One region of the Bombilactobacillus sp. ESL1197 genome, then DNA from elsewhere that is predicted to be linked to it. Evidence: a T-box and tRNA genes for the amino acid it is inferred to sense, from the RefSeq annotation. Region 1 holds a T-box; the other holds one or more tRNA genes.
What was found. The T-box of region 1 lies ahead of leuS (leucine--tRNA ligase). A T-box ahead of a tRNA ligase gene usually reads a tRNA of that ligase, here a tRNA-Leu.
Positions count from the first base shown of each region.

Region 2: it encodes a tRNA-Leu, which carries the amino acid that the T-box ahead of leuS (leucine--tRNA ligase) is inferred to sense. The anticodon was not compared.

Region 1 is NZ_JBYLTY010000006.1:6,788-15,624, reverse strand. It holds partial or broken gene AC3B6B_RS09305 (glucosaminidase domain-containing protein) at 1-851, shown strand, start outside; T-box leader at 894-1,101, shown strand; gene leuS (leucine--tRNA ligase) at 1,138-3,558, shown strand; partial or broken gene AC3B6B_RS09295 (putative polysaccharide biosynthesis protein) at 3,590-5,252, shown strand; gene AC3B6B_RS09290 (hypothetical protein) at 5,472-5,987, shown strand; gene AC3B6B_RS09285 (hypothetical protein) at 6,011-6,871, shown strand; partial or broken gene AC3B6B_RS09280 (lysozyme family protein) at 6,871-7,509, shown strand; partial or broken gene AC3B6B_RS09275 (C40 family peptidase) at 7,567-7,847, shown strand; gene AC3B6B_RS09270 (hypothetical protein) at 7,876-8,538, shown strand; gene AC3B6B_RS09265 (hypothetical protein) at 8,549-8,837, shown strand, end outside.
Region 2 is NZ_JBYLTY010000001.1:594,834-603,670, forward strand. It holds gene ftsH (ATP-dependent zinc metalloprotease FtsH) at 67-2,139, shown strand; gene hslO (Hsp33 family molecular chaperone HslO) at 2,248-3,120, shown strand; gene dusB (tRNA dihydrouridine synthase DusB) at 3,259-4,251, shown strand; gene lysS (lysine--tRNA ligase) at 4,263-5,753, shown strand; tRNA gene AC3B6B_RS02490 (tRNA-Lys) at 5,833-5,905, shown strand; tRNA gene AC3B6B_RS02495 (tRNA-Gly) at 5,932-6,003, shown strand; tRNA gene AC3B6B_RS02500 (tRNA-Leu) at 6,018-6,103, shown strand; tRNA gene AC3B6B_RS02505 (tRNA-Arg) at 6,113-6,186, shown strand; tRNA gene AC3B6B_RS02510 (tRNA-Gly) at 6,223-6,294, shown strand; tRNA gene AC3B6B_RS02515 (tRNA-Pro) at 6,303-6,376, shown strand; tRNA gene AC3B6B_RS02520 (tRNA-Pro) at 6,380-6,453, shown strand; gene AC3B6B_RS02525 (ATP-dependent Clp protease ATP-binding subunit) at 6,811-8,837, shown strand, end outside.

The DNA.
Region 1 (8,837 bases):
TTATGTTAGCCCAAGCACTCTTAGAAAGCGGTTGGGGGACAAGTACTTTAGCCCAGGCGCCTAATTATAACTTGTTTGGTGTTAAAGGCAGTTTTCAAGGATCAGCGGTTAATATGGCCACGCAAGAAGATGATGGCAGTGGTAATTTGTATGGTATTCAAGCTAATTTTCGCAAGTATCCCTCCTATCGTGAGTCCTTAGAAGACTACGTTCGTTTACTGCGCGATAATGGCATGTATTCTGGAGCTTGGCGTAGTAAAACTAGTTCCTATAAAGATGCTACTAGCTTTTTAACGGGGCGTTATGCCACGGATACATCATATGCCGATAAATTGAACAGTTTGATTGAAAAGTATAATCTAACGCGGTTTGATCAATCAGTTGATGCTACTAAACCAAGTGTCAATGACATTGTAGTCAATAATGTTAGTTTAGTCACAAATGATGTGAACCATAATTCTACAAGGAATACTTATCAAAATCAACAAGCCCCGGTAATTGTGAGAAATAAATTTCAAAATCCAGCAGCTGATGCTTCAGCTACTAGCGAAACACAAACGCCGGCTTTACCGGTTATTGTTAATAATTCCCTGAATGAATTAATTAATACCAACAAGGAAATATTGCAAGCTCCTAGTACTAAACCAAGCAATCGGCCTAAGGATGCAAAAACTGAAACTGATTTTTCACGGACAATTCCTAGTGGAGATCATGCTGATCCAGCTGCTGTTATTAAAAAAGCACCAGTTGTGCAGGCTAAAGCAGTTTCTAATACTAAGTCAACCCCAGCTACTGATAATTCAATTCAAGTTTCGCCACAGGAAGCTGCAACTGAAAATTCGTCAGACTAGTTGCAATTAGCGTGATTTTTATTTATAATATGCGTCAGATTAGTTTTTACCAAAGGAATAGTAATTGAAAAATTGATTATCAGAGAGTGGAAGGTTAGTGTGATTTCACAGATATTTTTTAATGAACTCATCTTTGGAGTTTGATTACTGAACTAATAGTAAGTAGTCACGGGGTATCGTTAAATACTTGAGAGTTATATAGTTAATATATAAAACTTAGGTGGTACCGCGGGTAAATTTCGTCCTATTGCAAGAGCAATGGGACTTTTTTTGTAGGAGGGTAATTATGGGTTATAATCACAACGTTATTGAAAAAAAATGGCAAGCCTATTGGGCCGAACATAAGACGTTTAAAACAACAGAAGATCCAAATAAGAAAAACTTTTACGCGTTAGACATGTTTCCTTATCCATCCGGTAAAGGATTACATGTTGGGCATCCAGAAGGATATACCGCGACCGATATTATTGCCCGGATGAAGCGGATGCAAGGCTATAATGTCTTACATCCCATGGGGTGGGATGCATTTGGCTTACCCGCTGAACAATATGCGCTGAAAACTGGACATAATCCCATTGATTTTACGCAACAAAATATTGATACATTTAAGCGGCAGATTAATTCGCTAGGTTTTTCTTACGATTGGGAGCGCGAAATTAATACTACTGATCCCAATTATTATAAATGGACACAGTGGATCTTTGAACAATTGTATAAACGAGGGTTAGCTTATGAAGCCAAAGTTCCTGTTAATTGGAGTCCGGATTTAGGTACAGTAGTCGCTAATGAGGAGATTGTCAACGGCAAAACTGAACGTGGTGGTTTTCCAGTTTACCGTAAGCCAATGCGACAATGGATGCTCAAAATTACGGCTTATGCGGATCGTTTATTGGATGATTTAGATTTGATCGATTGGCCCGAAAATATTAAGGAAATGCAGCGCAATTGGATTGGCCGGTCAGTCGGTGCTGAAGTTAAGTTTGAGATTGCCGATCATGATTTAACATTTAATGTCTTTACGACACGGCCAGATACGTTATTTGGCGCTACTTATGTAGTCATGGCTCCAGAGCATGAACTAGTGGATCAAATTACTACCCCACAACAAAAAGCACAAGTTCAACAATATCAGGAAACAACTGCTAAAAAGAGTGATCTGGATCGGACCGATTTAAATACTGAAAAAACAGGTGCTTTCACAGGCGCTTACGCTATTAATCCGATTAATGGCGATCGGTTACCAATTTGGATCTCTGATTATGTCTTGGCTAGCTACGGGACGGGTGCTATCATGGCTGTTCCAGCACATGATGACCGAGATTTCGAATTTGCTAAAATGTTTGACTTACCAATTAAAGCAGTCATTGCGGGTGGTGATGTCAGTGATCATGCTTATACAGGTGATGGTGAACATATTAATTCGGAGTTTTTAAATGGTTTAAATAAACAGCAGGCAATTGATAAGGTTTTGGCGTGGTTAGAAGATCATCAGGTTGGCCAAAAGAAAGTTAATTACCGCTTGCGAGATTGGGTCTTTTCACGGCAACGTTACTGGGGTGAACCCATTCCAATTATTCATTGGGAAGATGGAACCACGAGTTTAGTTCCTGAAGATGAATTACCATTACGTTTGCCAGCAGAACATGATATTAAACCTTCAGGTACGATTGAAAGTCCGTTGGCTAACTTGACTGACTGGGTCAATGTGGTTGATAAAAATGGCCGCAAAGGTCGGCGGGAAACCAATACAATGCCACAATGGGCTGGTAGTTCTTGGTATTTCTTGCGTTATGTAGATCCACATAATGATGAAGCAATCGCTGATTATGAAAAATTAAAACAGTGGATGCCCGTTGATTTATACGTCGGTGGAGCCGAACATGCTGTGCTGCATTTACTGTATGCAAGATTTTGGCATAAGTTCTTATACGATTTAGGTGTTGTACCGACACCAGAACCGTTCCAAAAATTATTTAATCAAGGAATGATTTTGGGTAATAATCACGAAAAAATGTCGAAGTCCAAAGGCAACGTTATTAATCCTGATGATGTTGTCGATGAATATGGTGCTGATACGTTACGTCTTTACGAAATGTTTATGGGACCGTTAGATGCTTCCATTTCTTGGAGTGAAGATGGCTTAGCTGGTTCTTATCGTTTCTTAGAGCGGGTTTGGCGCTTATATATTAATGCAGATGATGACAACACTTTGCGGACTGATTTTATTACCGAGCAGCCGAATGCTGATTTGAAAAAGATTTATAGTGAAACTGTGAAACAAGTTAGTGATCATTATGAAAAGTTACAATTTAATACGGCAATTTCGCAAATGATGACTTTTGTCAACGCTGTGCAAAAGCAAGATCAGTTTCCAAAGGATTACGCTGAAGGTTTAATTAAAATGTTAGCCCCAATCGTACCGCATATTGCTGAAGAAATTTGGCAAAAATTAGGTCATGATGAATCCATCACTTATGCTCAATGGCCAACTTACAATGAAGAAGATCTAGTTAGTGCTGAAGTCGAAGTTATTTTGCAAGTTAATGGTAAGTTAAGAAATAAGATTACGGTGCCAGTTGATATTTCCAAAGCTGATTTAGAACAAAGAGCATTAGCTGATGAAAAGACACAATCATTTATTGCTGATAAAAAGATTGTAAAAACCATTGTGGTTCCGCAAAAAATTGTGAATTTTGTGGTAAAATAATAATTCATCAATTTTAGAGAGGATCAATTTGATGGATCAAGATGTCGAAGAGAATACAGTGACAACTGCGGTAACTGGTGGCAAAAATGATTTAATTAAGGGTTCAGCTTGGATGACGGCGGGAAGTATTTTTTCGCGAGTCTTGGGTGCTATTTATATCATTCCGTGGAATATGTGGTTTGGTTCCGTTTTAACGGCTACCTTGGCCAATGCCCTATTTGCTAAGGGCTATAATATCTATAGTCTATTTTGATAATTTCGACGGCGGGTATTCCCGGGGCAATTTCCAAACAAATTGCGCATTACAATGCTTTAAACGAGTATGCGGCGGGAAACCAGTTATTTAAACAAGGCATCAAAATCATGGCTTGGATGGGCATAATTAGTGCAGCGCTGATGTATTTTGGCGCACCGCTTTTGAGTGATTGGTTTGCTGATGGCAATGCCAATGCCATTCCAGTTTTAAGAGCCTTGGCGATTGCGTTATTAATCATTCCGTTGATGAGTCTCATGCGGGGCTATTTTCAAGGCTATTCACAAATGGCGCCTTCAGCGGTTTCTCAATTAATTGAGCAAGTGGCGCGCGTAATTTATATGTTAGCGGCAACGTATTTAATTATGAAGGTGCAAAAGGGCAGTTATGTTAGTGCCGTAACGCAATCGACCTTTGCGGCTTTCATTGGTGCGGTCTTTGGTTTAGGAGTGTTGGTAATTTACTTTTTAAAACAATTACCGCAAATTCGCCGTCTATCACGACAAAGTAAAATTTGAAATTGATACACGTCATCAGAATTTTTTGGAGAAATTATTCGCCAAGCAGTTCCTTTTATTATTCTGGATTCTGGCATTATCTTATTCCAATTATTTGATCAGTCGACGTTTAATTCAATGATGTCGTCGTTTCAACATTTTAGTAAAGACACATTGAATGCTATGTATGCTCTATTTGCCTTTAATGCAAATAAATTAATTATGATTGTGGTTTCTTTATCAACAGCGATGGCTGTTACTGCGATTCCCTTATTGTCAGCAGCTTATTCGCGTCATAACCAAAGAGAAATTCAAGATCAAATTGGTAATATCTTACAATTGTTTTTCTTAGTTATGTTACCGGCAGCTTTAGGCATGTATGCAGTAGCTAAGCCTTTGTATATTTTGTTTTATCGATATGATCAGTTGGGGATTTACTTGTTACAATTTAGTTGTGTAGTAGCTATCTTGTTGGGGCTATTTACGGTTTTGTCAGCTATTTTACAAGGACTATATCAAAATAAAATGGCGATTAATATTTTGTGATTGGTTTTATTGTTAAAATGCTTGTACAATATCCATGTATTTTAATTTTTAGTAGTTTTGGACCCTTAATGGCGACTGCTATTGGCATGGCGGTCACGTGTTGGCTGATGTTGCGATTATTGTGTGTGAAATTTGAGTTTAAATTACAGCCGACCATTAACCGTACTTGTGGCATTTTTATGTTAACAGTTGTGATGTTAGTAGCCATTTTAATCTTGGATTTTGTTGCATATCATTTGGTGAATAATCAAGGTCGCCCGTGGGCTATTGTGTTATTATGCCTGGAAGTTGTATTAGGTGTTGGGATCTATGGTTATTTAATTTTAAAATCGCACTTAGCGGAGAAGATTTTAGGCTCCAAAGTTGCTAATTTACGGCAAAAATTGCATATCAATTAATCTGTTTTAAAAAACAATAAGGTTGGAACGCAATAATGAATTAATGTTCGTTTACTTCTAGATAGAGTACGATCATTAATCTTATTGTTCCAACCTTATTTTTTTGCTATTACAAGTTGATTAGAATCAGAAACAGTGGCTGAAAGTCTGAATAATTAGCGATTAAACGGTGGTATATAATATGTTAGTAATAAGCAATTTACCAAGCATGGAACGCTATTGATAGAATGGTCTGAAAATAATATGGAAGTAATTGATTTAAAAAAAGATACGACTCCTCTTCAAAAAGTTAAGCAGCATCCGAAGTTGATTAACGTACAAGAAGTCGCAGAATCAGGTTTTTATAATACAATGTTTGCACAAAAAATAGGCCGCTTAAGAAAGCGCGTCTTCGTTTTGTTAGAACAACAGCAACCAACTGCCATTATCACTTCCTTAATTCCCAACCGCTTTTTACCACAATTGGATCAAAGTGATTTAATGGATTTGGAAAATCTAGTAGATTATCAATGTCAGGTTAATCAAATCACTCAAAATGTGATGTTAACATGGGCTAATGAAAAAGAACGTAAATTGTTCAAACAAGAAGTTGACCGCTTACAAGTTTTGGTAGAAAAAGCAATTTTTCGTAACAAGCAAGGAACGATTATTCGCTCGGAAGAAACGGTGCTGTTGCCGGACCAATTTATTTTTCAACTGTTGGCGCCCATAATGGCGATCAATTTCGTTTTTTAAATCCAGCCTTTACCGCCGATGATTTGACGGAGTTAAGAATTTATCTGCATCGCTTTTATGAAGCAATTAATTTAGTTCCAAAAAATTACGAAAAAGACCCTCACTTCCAAATTACCGACTTGCCTGCTAATGAATACCCGACTTTAACGGATTTTTACAATTGGCTAATGAAGCAAAGCGTTGGTAATCAAGCAACATTTGATAAAAAGCGGACGCTAGAAAAAATACAGACGTCATTGCAAGATATTATTTCAAACTACGGGTATGTCTTTGACGGACATTCAACTGTGAAAAACTTGTCTCACGAACAAATCGTCTATTTTGGTGCCGGTAATTTGCAATCACTATCCCGTGAGGTTTTCCATTGTCAGTTGTATACAGCGTTAACTATCATTTGGAATCATGCGTTACAAAATGGTATTCGGGTTCGTCAAAACTTAAAATCTGGCAAGATTAAAGAAGGCGAAGAAACGTATTGTTTAGCTATTTTGGACGAGTGCCACAATATCATTAATACCAATATGATCTTTGCTGTTCAATACGTGAGTCGATTTGAGCGGGAAATGCGGAAGAATTACGCTGGTGTTTGGTTTGCCACCCAATCACCAGAAGAAATGATCCCTGAAGGTGCTAATAGTGCTGACGCTTCAACGATTAAAACCGTTTTACAATTTACCACGTACAAATTTTTAATGCGGACTGATCCAGCGACCATTCCAGCAATTAAACGATTATTAGGCAATTCCATAACTAAGTCTGAATACGAAAAGTTGGGAACTTTAAAAGTTGGCCAGGCTGTTTGTAACTTTGGTAAAAATATTAACTACACCGTCAAATTTAATCCTGATAAAGAACAATTAAAGAGATTTGATGGAGGGCTTTAATGTTAAAAAAATTTTGGAAATGGATTGTAGGAGGTTCGGGGGCATTAATAGTTACCTTTGTAGTATTAGTTGTCATAATTATTGGCGCTATGTCCCAAGCAGCCGGTTCGGGTGGTGACGATGGTGACGATTATGGTGACGTAACTAATATTGGCTTGTCAAAGGAGGTCTTGGCTTATAAAGATTTGGTAGAAAAAGAATGCAAAGCGCAAGGCGTCCCCGAACTTGTTCCTTATGTCTTGGCAATTATGATGAATGAAACGCGGGGTATTGGAAATGACGTTATGCAATGTTCAGAATCGCAAGGATTACCACCCAACTCTTTAAGTCCGAGTGAAAGCATTCATTATGGTGTTGCGTATTTAAAAAGTAATAAAAACTTAGCTGATCAGTATGGAATTGATATTTTCGGTGCGATTATGGGCTACAATTTTGGATCCAACTATATTAATTGGATGGCCAAAAATGGTTATAAAAAGAGCACGACACCAATTGCTGATCAATACTCAAAAAACGTTGTTGCGCCTGCCTTAGGAAATACTAGTGGCGCAACTTATGTTTATAAAAACGAAATTTCGGTTCCCTACAATGGCGGCTTTTTATACACCAATGGCGGGAACTTTTTTTATGACAAATTAGTAAAAAGATATTTGCAATTTGGCAGCAGCAAACACAAACGAACTCGAAAAAAGCATAGTGGTTCAAAGGTTATTGACGAAGCTCAAAAGTACCTCGGAGTTCCTTACGTCTGGGGCGGCCATGACCCCGCAACAGGCATGGATTGTTCGGGTTTCGTGGGTTACGTCTTAACTAAGGTCACGGGCAAGCAATATCCACAATATACAGTTTCGCTAGAAAGTTGTGGCACACCTGTTCCGCTCAGTCAGTTGTCCGCCGGAGATATGATTTTGACGTTTGTCATATTCGGCCCTTATCAGCATGGCAGCCAGACTTTGCTGTTCGTCCTAATTTATAAATCATTAATTATTAAAGGAGTTTTTATGATGAAAAAAGAGATCAACAATGGTAATGATCGAACAAAAACCTATTTAGGAATAATAGCAGCAGTTTTCTTTTGTTTAACAATTTTGTTTGGCTATACGACTTTAACAAGTAGTCAAATTAACAAAGCTAAAGCTAATAAAATAGTGGCCCCATTTTCTAAGAAATTAACTAAGGATCAACAGATGATCAGTAGTTTAAGGGCAGATAATCAAAGTTTACAAGCACAATTAAGTGATCAAAAACAAAAATCAGAAACAAAAAATAATAACTCTTTGAGCTCACAAAATGTTTTTTTAAATGGCTATGGTGATTTAGCAACAAAGTTTGTTTCGCAAATAATTGGCCCACATACCGCCGCTGACATTCGTAAAAATTTAACTGGTATAGCTACTAAAGAAGTGATTGATAAGGTTGCTCCGGTAGATCAAAATGAAAAGTTTGATTCTAAAGTACCACAATCGAAGATCACGATTGACCACGTTGATAGTTTTATTGACAAGAGTTCGATCACTGATCAAGTCGCTAAAGTTTACGCCATCGCCCACTACAAAATTGACGAAACAGATATGACCACGCGCATTAATTTAACGATGGGGATTGGTGATAATAACAAATTAATTGTGACTGACGCCGCTTATGACGTTCCTAAAACGGATAATTGAGGTGCTGATTATGTTTAAAAAAAAGCATAAAGTGAGTAGCGCAATTGACTTAAACTCACACCGTAAAAGATATCTAATGATTATCTTGGGGTTTATTTTTAGTATCTTTATTATCTTTGTTTATACTCTTTCAAAGCCCCAAAGTATTTCTAAATACAAGACAACAACTTATTCGCAAATGGGTGATTTAAATTTAATAACTGACAAAGTAACTTACGACGCGTCCAAACAAGAATTAAGAATTGGTATTTTAGTTACCAATCAAGCTATGAATAGCAATAGTAAAACAAAGAGTGAAA
Region 2 (8,837 bases), on a different contig from region 1:
GCTAGCGGCTCATGCGAGATTGTGTTAGCATGAAAAGCAAGTTTATTCTTGTGGAGGAAAAATAGATTGAAAAATAATCGAAATGGACTACGAAATAATAGTCTATTTTATATCATTATTTTCGTGTTGTTAATTTTGGCTACTAGTTGGTTTGTTGGAGGACAAGGATCATCACAAGTTGAAAACCTTTCTTCGAGTGAATTTGTGTCCAAATTAAAAGCTAATAAAATTAAACATTTTTCGCTTCAACCGTCTAATGGTGTTTATAAAGTTTCAGGAACTTTAAAAAAGTCTGAAACTAGTAAAGGCAGTCAGTCAAATGTTAATTTATTTTCACACTCAGCAGCGACTGTAACTAAGGCAAAGAATTTTACGGCTACCGTTTTGCCGAATAATTCAACGTTGCAAGAAATTAATCGCGCGGCACAGAAGTCGCAAACAAAAATGAGTACGCGTGAGGAATCACAGAATGGAATGTGGCTTAATATTGCCTTAACGGTAATTCCGTTTTTATTCTTCGCATTCTTATTGTATTCTATGATGGGTCAAGCTGGTCAAGGTGGCGGTGCTGGCAAGATCATGAGTTTTGGCAAGTCGCAAACCAAGCCAGTTGATCCTAAGAAAAATAAGGTTCGTTTTTCTGACGTTGCTGGTGCTGAAGAAGAAAAACAAGAATTAGTTGAAGTAGTTGATTTCTTAAAGGATCCGCGGAAATATCTAGCTTTAGGTGCGCGGATACCATCAGGTGTTTTATTAGAGGGACCTCCCGGAACTGGTAAAACATTATTAGCTCGTGCCGTTGCTGGTGAAGCAGCCGTGCCATTCTATTCTATTTCTGGTTCAGATTTTGTGGAAATGTTTGTTGGTGTTGGTGCTTCCAGAGTGCGTGATTTGTTTAGTAGTGCTAAAAAGAATGCCCCCGCCATTATCTTTATTGATGAAATTGATGCCATTGGTCGCCAACGTGGTAACGGTAAAACTGGTGGTGGCAATGATGAACGCGAACAAACTTTAAATCAATTATTGGTAGAAATGGACGGCTTTACCGGTAAAGAAGGTTTAATCGTGATGGCGGCTACTAACCGTTCGGATGTGTTAGATCCTGCCTTATTGCGGCCAGGTCGGTTTGATCGAAAGATTTTAGTTGGTCAACCGGATGTCAAAGGGCGCGAAGCCATCTTGAAAGTCCATGCCAAGAATAAACCCTTGGCTGATGATGTTGACTTGAAAGTTATTGCCCAACAAACCCCTGGGTTTGTCGGAGCCGACTTGGAAAATGTCTTAAACGAAGCAGCTTTAGTAGCGGCTGAACGTAATAAAACTAAAATTGATGCGGCCGATATTGATGAGGCTGAAGATCGTGTAATTGCGGGTCCCGCTAAAAAGGATCGGGTTATTTCTGCTAAAGAACGTGAAACCGTGGCTTACCATGAAGCAGGACATGCGATCATTGGTGTGGTTTTGAGTGATTCCCGCGTTGTCCGCAAAGTTACGATTATTCCGCGTGGTCGTGCGGGTGGTTATGCGATTATGTTGCCTAAAGAAGATCAGAACTTGCTGACTAAGAAAGATTTAATGGAGCAAGTTGCTGGCTTAATGGGTGGTCGCACTGCTGAAGAAATTATCTTTGGGGTACAATCATCTGGTGCTTCCAATGACTTTGAACAAGCAACGCAAATTGCGCGGTCCATGGTCACTGAATACGGAATGTCGGAGCGCTTAGGGATGGTCCAACTTGAAAAAGGTGGTGCTCCAGTTGGGGCCTACGGTCAACCTAACTATTCTCAAGAAACAGCAACTGCCATTGATGAAGAAATTCGCAAGATTTTAGATGAAGGTCATCAAACGGCGGTGGAAGTTATCCAAAGCCATCGTGAACAACATAAGGCGATTGCACAAGCACTATTAAAGTATGAAACTTTAGATGAAAAACAAATTTTGAGTTTATATAATACTGGTCATATGCCAGAAACTAATCAAGATGAATTTCCATCAGAAAAGGCTTCGACTTTTGAAGAAGCTAAACAAGCTGCGCAACGCCGTGATGAAGCCAAACAAGCGCATGAGGTTGCACAACATCATGAAGAAACTATCACTGCAGATCCTGCTGATAGTGATGATGATCAAACTGAAGAATAACAAAATCAAGTTGGTAAGCACAGACTGTAGTGGTCTGTGCTTACTTGCTTTTGGAGATTTAATAACGAGTTTCAAATGATACAACTGAATTTTGAAGGAGAATTTGCGATGCAAGATTATTTAATTAAAGCTTTAAATCAAAATAGTCATTTTCGAATTTATGTCGTACGGGCCACTAACTTAGTGGCGACGGCGCAAGTCAATCATGATACATGGAGTGCTTCCACGGCTAGTTTAGGGCGTAGTTTAATCGGAACATTATTATTAAGTACTTCCATGTTAAAAAATGATGAATTATTAACTACGCGGATTGCTGGTGGCGGACCAGTCGGGTTAATTGTTGCGGACGGTAATGCGCAGGGCCAAGTGAAAGGCTATGTTCAAAATCCACATATTAGTTTGCCGCTGAATCAAAAAGGTAAAATTGACGTGGCTAAAGCCGTGGGACAAAATGGTTATTTGGCGGTTACCAAAGATCAGCATTTAGCCCAACCTTTTACAGGCAAGGTTCCATTAATTTCCGGTGAATTAGCCGAAGATTATGCGTATTATTTAGTACAGTCAGAACAGATTCCCGCAGCAGTGGGACTGTCTGTTTACGTAGAAAGTGATAATCATGTGAGTTGTGCTGGCGGATTTATGGTGCAAGCCATGCCGCAGGCTACGGAACAAGAGTTAACGGCGTTAACCACCAAGATTCAGCAATTACCACCATTGCATGAATTACTGCAAGAAAAAAGTCCTGAAGAAATCTTAACGTTATTATTTGCCACGGGAAATAAAATTTTAGAGAAAATACCAGTGAGTTTTACTTGTGATTGTTCCAAACAACGCTTTGCAAAAACGATTCAAGCTTTGCCATTAACTGAATTGCAGGCTATGGAACAAGAAAATCAACCAGTAGAAGTGGTTTGCAAATTTTGTGGACAAAAGTATCATTTTACACCGACTGAAATTCAACAAATGATTTCACAGAAATAATTGCCAGTAGGGTATTGACTTTGCTATCATGTAAATGATAGTTATCTGAAAAAATTAAAACTAACCAATTCATTGATTAACGCTAGACGCTAATTTTAACAGGCTGAGGTTTGATTTTAAAAGAAAGAAGAAGAGAGTATGGAGTGGAAAATAGGGGATGTTACGATCCCCAATCAAGTTGTGGTCGCCCCAATGGCGGGAATTTCTAATTATTCATTTCGCATGACGGCCAAAGAATTTGGGGCAGGATTGGTAGTTTGCGAAATGGTTAGTGATCGCGGTATTTTATACAATAATCAAAAGACCCATGAAATGTTGTATGTGAATCCTAACGAACATCCGATTAGCATTCAAGTTTTTGGTGGTTCGAAGGAAACGTTAGTTCCGGCGATTAAATATGTGGCCGAAAATACGGCGGCAGACATTATCGATATTAATATGGGCTGTCCCGTGAAAAAGGTTACTAAAACCGGGGCTGGTTCACATTGGTTATTGGATCCGGATAGTATTTATGATTTAGTGAAAGCGGTCAAACAAGAAATCTCAAAGCCTTTGACTGTGAAAATGCGCACAGGGTTTGATAGCGATCATATTTTGGCTGTAGAGAATGCCTTAGCGGCCCAAGAAGGTGGCGCTGATGCCATTGCCATGCACGGTCGGACTAAAGCGCAAATGTATACGGGGCATGCGGATTGGGAATTATTACATGAAGTGGCACAACATTTAACCATTCCGTTTATGGGTAACGGTGATGTGAAAACGCCCCAAGATGCTAAAGTAATGATTGATGAAGTCGGAGCCGATGCAGTGATGGTAGCGCGGGGAGCGATTGGTAATCCTTGGGCATTAAAAGCCATGGTCACTTATTTAGACACCGGTGAATTATTGCCAGAACCAACACCGGCTGAAAAAATTCAAATTGCGAAAGAACAATTAGCGCGGTTAGTGGAATTAAAAGGTGAGCGAATTGGTGTTCCAGAATTTCGGCAGCAGGCCGCTTACTATTTAAAAGGAATTCCTCGTTCAGCCCGCACGAAAGCGGCCATTAATGAAGTGAATACGCAACAAGAAGTTGATGAATTGCTGGATCAATTTGCCCAGCAAGCAATGCAACGACAATTACAAAGATAGGGGTTAGTAATATGGCAGAAAATGAAATGAATGATCAATTACGTGTTCGGCGACAAAAGATGCAAGACTTACGTGATGCTGGGATTGACCCGTTTGGTCATCGTTATCAACCAACAGCAACTGCCCAAGAATTGCATGAGCAATATGATGCTTTAGATAAAGATGCAATTGAGCCAGTTAAAGTGCAAGTTGCTGGTCGGATGATGACCAAACGTGGCAAAGGTAAAGTTGGTTTTGCTGATTTAAAAGATCGGACGGGTAAGATTCAACTTTATGTGCGTAAAGATGTTGTCGGTGAAGAAAATTATCAGATTTTTAAAAAAGCGGACTTAGGGGATTTGTTTGGCATTGAAGGAACGGTGATGAAGACCGACATGGGTGAATTAACTGTGCGGGCTGATCATGTTACTTTATTAACTAAGGCCTTAAGACCATTGCCAGATAAGTATCACGGCTTAACCAATGTGGAACAAATTTATCGGCAACGGTACTTGGATTTGATTACCAACCAAGAAAGTTTCGATCGTTTTGTGAAACGCACCAAAATTATTTCAGCAATTAGAGAATATTTGGACCAAAATGGCTTCTTAGAAGTGGAAACGCCCGTTTTGCATAGTCAAGCCGGTGGCGCATCGGCACGACCATTTTTGACACACCATAATGCCTTGGATATTGATTTGTATATGCGTATTGCCTTGGAACTACCACTAAAACGTTTGATTGTTGGTGGCATGGAACGGGTTTACGAAATTGGTCGAGTCTTTCGAAATGAAGGGATTGATACCAAGCATAATCCTGAGTTTACTGAATTAGAAAGTTATGCTGCTTACTTTAACTTTGAAGATGTGATGGACGAAACTGAAGGTATTTTTCGCTATGCCGCCAAAAAAGCTTTAGGTACCCAGCAAGTGACTTATCAAGGTCATGCTGTTGACTTAAGTAAGCCGTTCAAACGCCAACATATGGTTGATGCCATTAAGGAACGGACCGGAGTTGATTTTTGGCCCGAAATGTCCATTGAACAAGCTCGCAAGCTTGCAGATGAACATCAGGTTCATTACGAAGATTATTGGCAAGTTGGTCATATTATTAATGCTTTCTTTGAAGAATTTGTTGAAGAAACCATTACTGAACCAACTTTTATCTATGGTCATCCAATTGAAATTTCACCGTTAGCTAAAAAGAGTGAACGCGATCCCCGTTTTGTTGATCGCTTTGAATTGTTTATCTTAGGTAATGAATATGCCAATGCCTTTACTGAATTAAATGATCCAATTGATCAACGGGAACGCTTTGAAGCTCAGGCGAAAGAACGTGAAGCTGGTAATGATGAAGCTGAACCAATTGATGAAGATTTCGTGGAAGCTTTGGAATATGGGATGCCACCAACTGGTGGTTTAGGCATTGGAATTGACCGTTTGGTAATGTTGCTAACCGATGCGCCATCCATTCGTGATGTCATTTTATTCCCAACATTACGGCCAGGTGAACAAAATAAGTAAATTTTTGTTTGAGAGAGTTGCATTTTGAAATTAAAATTGTTATACTAATACAGTCATTGGGTTAGCTGATGATTGTATTGAGTCGCTAGCTCAGTTGGTAGAGCAACGGCCTTTTAAGCCGTGGGTCGTGGGTCCGAGCCCCACGCGACTCATACTATCGTTGAAGATAGTTTTAATTGCGGAAGTAGTTCAGTGGTAGAACATCACCTTGCCATGGTGGGGGTCGCGGGTTCGAGTCCCGTCTTCCGCTTTCATTATAATCACGCCGGGGTGGCGGAACTGGCAGACGCACAGGACTTAAAATCCTGCGGTAAGTGATTACCGTACCGGTTCGATTCCGGTCCTCGGCATTATAATGAGCACCCATAGCGCAATTGGATAGAGTGTCTGACTACGAATCAGAAGGTTGTAGGTTCGACTCCTACTGGGTGCATTGTACGATTGTACATTTATATTTGTGAATTTGATTGCGGAAGTAGTTCAGTGGTAGAACATCACCTTGCCATGGTGGGGGTCGCGGGTTCGAATCCCGTCTTCCGCTTTTTTCATCGGGAAATAGCTCAGCTTGGTAGAGCGCTACGTTCGGGACGTAGAGGTCGCAAGTTCGAATCTTGTTTTCCCGATTTCGGGAAATAGCTCAGCTTGGTAGAGCACTACGTTAGGGACGTAGGGGTCGCAAGTTCGAATCTTGTTTTCCCGATAAGTCCAGTTACATATGATGGTTGAAGATACGATATTATTTATCGTATCTTTTTGTATATTAAAAAGTTCAGTAAGGGAGGCCACGTAATTAATGCTGTTTAAACCTATATGCTTTTAAGATGTTATGTTACTGAACAAGAGTTGCTATGGGCAAAAGCCACACTTTCAATAGTTTGAAGCTTTTGGTTCTAATTCTTAATCATTGTTCAGATGAGTGTTTGACGATAAACTAAAATTAATAATTTAATTCATTACGATGACTTTTCATTGGTACTCTTGTTAATCTGCGGTAAAATAGTCAAACAACGTAATGTTTTAAGAATATTCAATTGAAGTAAAAGAAAGAGAGATTGTTATGAGCGAATTATTTACTGATAGTGCCAAAACTGCTCTAAGTTTGGCACAAAAGATCGCAATGGCTTTTCGTCATCAAGCTGTAGGTACAGAACATTTACTCTATGGTTTAGTAGAACAGGGTTCTGGAGTTGCAGCTCAAACAATTACTGAAATGACAGTCACTTCTGAGGATATTAAAGACGAAATTGAAGCCCTCACAGGCTATGGCGATAATACGGATGAGCGCCAAGATCAACTCTATCTACCGTATTCACCTAGAACGGGGCAAGTTCTAGAACAAGCTAGTCAACAAGCCAAATTGTTAGGTGCTAATCAAGTTGGAACCGGCCATCTCTTATTGGCTTTATTACATGATCAGACAATTTTATCTTCACGGATTTTAACTAGTTTGGGCTTAAGTATTGTTAAGACCAAGCGCTTATTATTAAAAAATATGGGTATTTCTGAAAGAGTTGATCGGGCTAATCAAAAAAAGAGTATGAATGGTTCACAAAGTGCGACACCAACACTGGATTCTTTAGCCCGTGACTTAACTATTTCAGCCAAACAAAAACACTTAGATCCGGTCATTGGTCGAGACAAAGAAATTGAACGAATGATCCAGATTTTAAGCCGTCGCACCAAGAATAATCCAGTTTTAATTGGTGAACCAGGAGTCGGTAAAACGGCAATTGTTGAAGGTCTTGCTCAAAAAATTATTAAGCAAGAGGTTCCGTTAGAGTTACTCAATAAACGGGTAATGATGTTGGATATGGGTTCACTAGTAGCTGGCACCAAGTATCGTGGTGAATTTGAAGATCGTCTGAAAAAGATAATTAATGAAATCAACCAAGATCAAAATGTTATTTTATTTGTTGATGAGTTGCATACTTTAATCGGTGCAGGCGGAGCTGAAGGGGCCATTGATGCCTCGAACATCTTAAAGCCACCACTATCACGCGGTGAGCTCCAAATGATTGGTGCCACTACTTTAGATGAATACCAAAAATATATTGAAAAAGATGCGGCTTTTGCTCGTCGATTTGCGAAGATTGTGGTGGAAGAACCAACTACCGAACAAACCTATGAGATTTTGAAAGGCTTGCGCCCAGAATATGAACAACATCATCATTTAAAGATTACCGATGCGGCTTTACAGGCTGCAGTTGATTTATCCAAACGTTATTTGACAGATCGTTTCTTGCCTGATAAAGCGATTGATTTAGTTGATGAGGCCGCTGCGCGAGTGCACATTAATCAGTCTGCACAGCAACAACCGCAAAAATGGCAGGCCCTGGAGCAAGAGTTGAATAATGTGGGGATGCAAAAAGATCAGGCTATTGCTCAACAAGATTTTGAAAAAGCGGCAGTTTTACGGAAACAGGAATTAAAACTGCAGCAAGAGCTTGCCGAAAGTGAACAAAACAGCGCACAGCCAACAGATGATCAATCTCAAGTAACTAGTGATGATATTGCAACAATCATTTCGCAATGGACGAATGTTCCGGTAACGAAGATTACCCAACAAGAATCCAAACAATTACTACATTTAGAAGATGAATTACATCAACGGATTGTTGGTCAGGATGAAGCTGTGACAGCCATTGCCAAAGCTATTCGTCGTGCGCGTAGTGGCTTAAAAGATCCGAAACGCCCCATTGGTTCTTTCATGTTTTTAGGACCTACTGGCGTTGGGAAAACTGAGCTAGCTAAAGCTTTAGCACAAAGTGTTTTTGGCAGCGAAGACGAAATTATTCGTATTGATATGTCTGAGTATATGGAAAAATTTAGTACTTCACGCTTAGTAGGAGCAGCTCCTGGTTATGTGGGCTACGATGAAGGCGGACAACTAACTGAACAAGTCCGCAATCATCCCTATTCTGTGATTTTATTAGATGAGATTGAAAAGGCTCATCGCGATGTGTTTAATTTATTACTCCAAGTTTTGGATGATGGTTTTTTGACAGACTCTAAGGGTCGCAAAGTTGATTTTCGCAATACAATCATTATTATGACTTCTAATTTAGGCGTTGATAGCCTCAATGA